DNA from 2 places in the Anoxybacillus sp. PDR2 genome. Region 2 is predicted to be linked to the other one. Evidence: predicted binding sites of a transcription regulator. Region 2 holds the regulator's gene; the other holds the start of a gene.
The links. The regulator LexA, encoded in region 2, represses DNA repair genes until DNA is damaged. The targets are predictions, from matches to a motif close to CGAACATATGTTCG.
Positions count from the first base shown of each region.

Region 1: the regulator LexA is predicted to act here: its motif matches at 1,389-1,402, upstream of addB (helicase-exonuclease AddAB subunit AddB).

Region 1 covers NZ_CP047158.1:788,010-790,426, reverse strand. The annotation lists gene addB (helicase-exonuclease AddAB subunit AddB) at 1-1,349, opposite strand, end outside; gene lepB (signal peptidase I) at 1,489-2,025, opposite strand; gene GRQ40_RS03860 (TVP38/TMEM64 family protein) at 2,043-2,417, opposite strand, start outside.
Region 2 covers NZ_CP047158.1:1,517,181-1,519,597, reverse strand. The annotation lists gene GRQ40_RS07365 (YneB family resolvase-like protein) at 1-170, opposite strand, end outside; gene yneA (cell division suppressor protein YneA) at 187-486, opposite strand; gene lexA (transcriptional repressor LexA) at 635-1,258, shown strand; gene GRQ40_RS07350 (NAD(P)/FAD-dependent oxidoreductase) at 2,286-2,417, opposite strand, start outside.

The DNA of each region.
Region 1 (2,417 bases), 730 kb from region 2:
CGATACACCCAGTGCTGCCTCCATTTCGCTCCATAAATTCCGTGTTCAAGCACGTAATTTTCCAGCTGATCCATTGCTTCTCGCATCGTTTGCACATGGCTCTCTAGCGGAAAAAAGAAATCGGTCTTTACCGCCCGAAACACGGCTTCATACCGCCAGTTTGTCTGAATCACATCCAAGCTTGCACGAATCAGTTCGATAAATGGATGATTTCCCATCGGCTCCTTTTCATCAATAAAGTAAGGAATCTCATAATCAACAAAAACAGTTTGAAATAGATTGCGATAGTCATCAGAATTTCGTACCAATAGAGCGACATCCCGATATCGATACCCTTCCTCGCGCACAAGCCGAATAATTTCTCTAGCAATTCCTTCAATCTCTGCCCGGCGATGTGATGCTTGGCATAATTGAATTTCACCGGCCTCCCCAGCAAAGGGCAAAGAAGGGCGCGTATCATAATGCGCTTCTAAATGGCGAAGCGATAACGACTGATGCCTTACATTCTCTTGACAAAACTTGATCGGTTCAATGAGAACGTTGTTTAAAAGGGCTATATTTCGCAACTCATAGTATGTTTTACCTGTCATGCGAAACAAATGTAGCTCATTCGGCAGCTGTTCATTATAAGGCTCATCCACCGTTAAAGCGACCGTCACGCGCTTAGCGAAACATAACAATTGCTCAAGCACCATATATTCTTGCGGTGTAAAATGGTGAAACCCGTCCACGTAAATTTCCGCGTCTTGTATGTAGCGGGAATGCGGAATTTTTTCAGCCAAAAAGCGCAAGTAATCTTCCGAATCCACATACCGATTCATTAAATCCCGTTCGAATTGGCGATAGATAAGCTGTAAATCCTTTAGCTTGTCCGCTAATACTTTTTCGGCCGAGGTGGCATTTTGGCGCAGCTGCGTTTCTGTTTCCAGCAGTTGCTCCGGTGTAATACAATAACGCTTGCACTCAATAAGCATTTCTTCTAGCTGCTCAATAAAGCCATGCTTATCAGCCGCGCGGGCAAATAAAATCAGCTCATCCTTATGCTTATCAATAATTTTCCTTAGCAGCATGCGCACTCCCGTTTGATTTAAATAATAGCGGCTCATTCCCCCAGTTTCTTGCAGCACGCGAAAGGCCAATCGCGTAAAGCTTAGCACCTGTGCGCGAATCATCCCGTCCAGTCCCGGTGTGCGAATCAACGCATATTCTGATTGAAACGTCATTTGCTCTGGCACAAGATAAATGATGGGAGAGCCCATCGGCTGCTCCTTCAGCTTCTCACGAATTTCGTTTAAACATGCTGTCGTTTTGCCGGTCCCTGATCTTCCAATCATAAAGCGAAGCGACATGCTATCACCACCTTTATTTTCCATTGCCCTTCTTATTTTAGCACATATGTTCGTTTGTTTGAAAGAGGGAGATCGTGGGAAATCGTCATCTGTCAAAGTAAAAAAGGTATTCATTGAACGCTTGTTTCGATGAATACCTTTAAAACTGAATGCTAATCTCACGAAAAGGCCAGCAGCGCGCATTAACTTTTCCAACAATTCGGTTCATTTTCACATAGCCAAAATGGCGGCTGTCCCAGCTGACTAAACGATTATCGCCTAAGACAAACACATAGCCAGGGGGAACCGTCTTTCTCCCGGTCACTTCTTGAAGCGTAAAATCCCCGGTGAGTTTTCCATTAACCAATTTACGTTTATATCGCTGCAAATACGGTTCTTCTATCGGCTTCCCATTAATGTATAACACATCATTTTTATACATGATGCGATCGCCAGGAAGACCGATAACACGCTTGACATAATCCTTTTGCGTATTGGCATGGAACACGATAATATCAAAACGCTGGATGCTGCCAAATTTCTTCACGATTAAGAAATTGCCGTCCTGCAGCGTGGGCATCATCGATTCTCCTTCAACTACATAGTTAGTAAACAATAAAAACCGCGCAAAAAAAACCAGTGTCAGACTAACCGTCCATATAACCGATCTTCTCCGATAAATTGGCCGTTTGCTCATCACACCGCCCACCCAGCTTAAGAGTCTTTTTTATCTGTTTTTTCCGTCAATGAAAACCTCGCTTCTACTTTCTTCCCTGCATACCATAAAAGGAAAATCGCGATAATGACCGCTACTGTGCGAAGCGGCTGTTTGGCCAAAGCCGCCAAATCATAGCCAATAAAGCTAATCATAAAAATCATCACCATTTTGCCGAGAAGTACGGCTAAAATAAACTGCTGGCGGCTAACGCGGGCTAGTCCAGCCACGACATTGATAATCGCCGATGGTGTAAACGGAAAACAAAACAGTAAAAACAATGGGCCAAATCCGTGGCGCTCCACCCAATCCACCAGTTTTTTCACCTTTTGATGACGGCTCAAAAAATGAAAAAACCGTTTCTGGCCTATTTT
Region 2 (2,417 bases):
AGTATCCCGTCTCGCTCAATCTCATAACCGCTTGCCCGCTCTTCAATGACCTTAACGACTTGAAAACGATATGTTTCGGCGAGCTGCTCAAGCTCCTCCTTCTGCCGTTGCAGTGATGTTTCTTGTTCCTCTTTGTTTGTGCTCACCCGACAATAAATAATCGCTTTCATTCCATCATCTCCATTATTATTTACTGACGACTAGCTTCTTTTCTGCCTTTGATTTTAACACGGGAATCACTAGCTTTTCACCCGCAGCAATTTTTTCATTTGGCAAATGGTTTACATTCATTACCCATTCAATAAATTCTTTCGTTGAAAGCTGATGTGAAGATCTGTATTCATTGGCTATTCCCCAAAGCGTATCTCCGGATTCTACCGTAATTTTTAAATATTTCTCCTTTTGAATCGGATGGCTCGCATACACGAAACCTGATAGTAGCATAAACACCAAGCATGAAAACACGAGATAATGAGTAACTTTCATCTTCTCTCACCTCTTAGAATGTTTGTTCGCTTTTCTACCCATTATATTAAGAACATTCGTTTGCGTCAACCATTTTTTCGAACTTATGTTTGTTTTTTTGTTCTCCTCGTGTTATAATAAAAAAAACGATGGGTAAGAGGTGTGAAACATGACCAAACTGTCGAAACGCCAACAGCAAATTCTCGATTTCATCAAAAAAGAAGTAAAAACTAAAGGGTATCCTCCTTCCGTTCGTGAGATTGGCGAAGCGGTTGGACTTGCCTCTAGCTCAACGGTGCATGGACATTTAGCTCGGCTTGAAAGCAAAGGATACATCCGCCGTGATCCAACTAAACCTCGCGCGATTGAAATATTAGATCCGGATTTTGCCTCATTCATGCGGCCGAGCAATGTGATCAATGTTCCGGTCATCGGAAAGGTAACGGCAGGGCAACCAATAACCGCTATCGAAAATGTGGAGGACTATTTTCCGCTCCCAGAACGCTTCGTTTCTGCAGAGGACCATGTTTTTATGCTTGAAATAATGGGCGATAGCATGATTGAGGCAGGCATTTTAGACGGAGATTTTGTCATTGTTCGTCAGCAGCAGTCAGCTAATAACGGAGATATTGTCGTTGCTATGACGGAAGAAAACGAAGCAACCGTCAAGCGCTTTTTTAAAGAACAAGGCCACATTCGCCTACAGCCAGAAAACCCTCATATGGAGCCTATTATCGTCAACGATGTTACGATTCTCGGGAAAGTGATCGGCGTATATCGCATGATTCAATAACAAACAAGGGTAGATAAAGTGAAATTCACCTTATCTACCCTTGTTTTAAGTAGCGATGATTATTCGATCATTGTTAAAATCCGCTAGGTTCTCTTATTTGTCTATATGGATGGAAGCGACATCATTTTGTGCAATTCATTTGAGCGGTACATTTTTGCCCATTTTAAGACGGATGCTGCATAAAGACAGGAACGAACAGCAAATCATTTCTCTACATCATAATCCGTATCGTTCTTGACAGATAAAATGATAGTGACTAACGTTGTAACTGTAGAGACTACAGCTGCTATGACCGAGGCAAGTCACGGACTTGTCTCGAACCGGCGAAAAACAAATTCTGCTTTTGAATGGGGCGTCTATTCCATCTTTTCGTTGGATTTCGATCATTCGCAAATGGACCCAATGCCGAAACCATTCAGCACTTATATACAGGATGAATCGTAATTCCTTTAAACCTCATCGAACTTCTTTCCTAGTTTTTCTCTTTAAATGAGACTATTCCCTTAGGGTATATGGCTAATAATCTAAATTCAAGGAAAGCATTTCTTTTTCTTGTTTTTTTGATTCCTCATCACCATAATCATGCGAATCCATATCTCTGCATATCATTTACATAACATCAAAAAAGGAGAGCATCAGGCCATGTTATCTATTGAATTTTTCGCATGGACACTATCTGCTATCTTAGGAATCGGATTTATTATTTCTCTTATAGCTGTATCCAGAAAACCGAAAAACATGACTGAGATGGAGCGACAAAGTCCTGAACCCAAGAACACAGAACCATAAAATAGAGTTTGTTCAGACCTTCATCGCGCGGATACATGACGAGAAGGCAAGCCTGTGGACTTGCCTTCCAGCCGCGGTACAGATACTATTGGTTCAATCGTTAAGTTTTATTTATATCGTGCTTTGCCGACAGGATGAAAACTACAGACCGAAATCAAGTCTATGAATCATCATCGCTTTTTTTCGGTAGAATGTCCTATTATTATTCTATTGTTTTGTTTCATTTCTTATTTTACCATCATTGATTTTTAAGTAATTGATCAATGTAGTTTTTTATCTCTTCTATCTTCTGATCGGTAACTTTTTTAATTTCTTCTGTTTTTTGATTTAAAGACTGTTGATAATCTTGATTGAGCTTTTCATTTAAGTA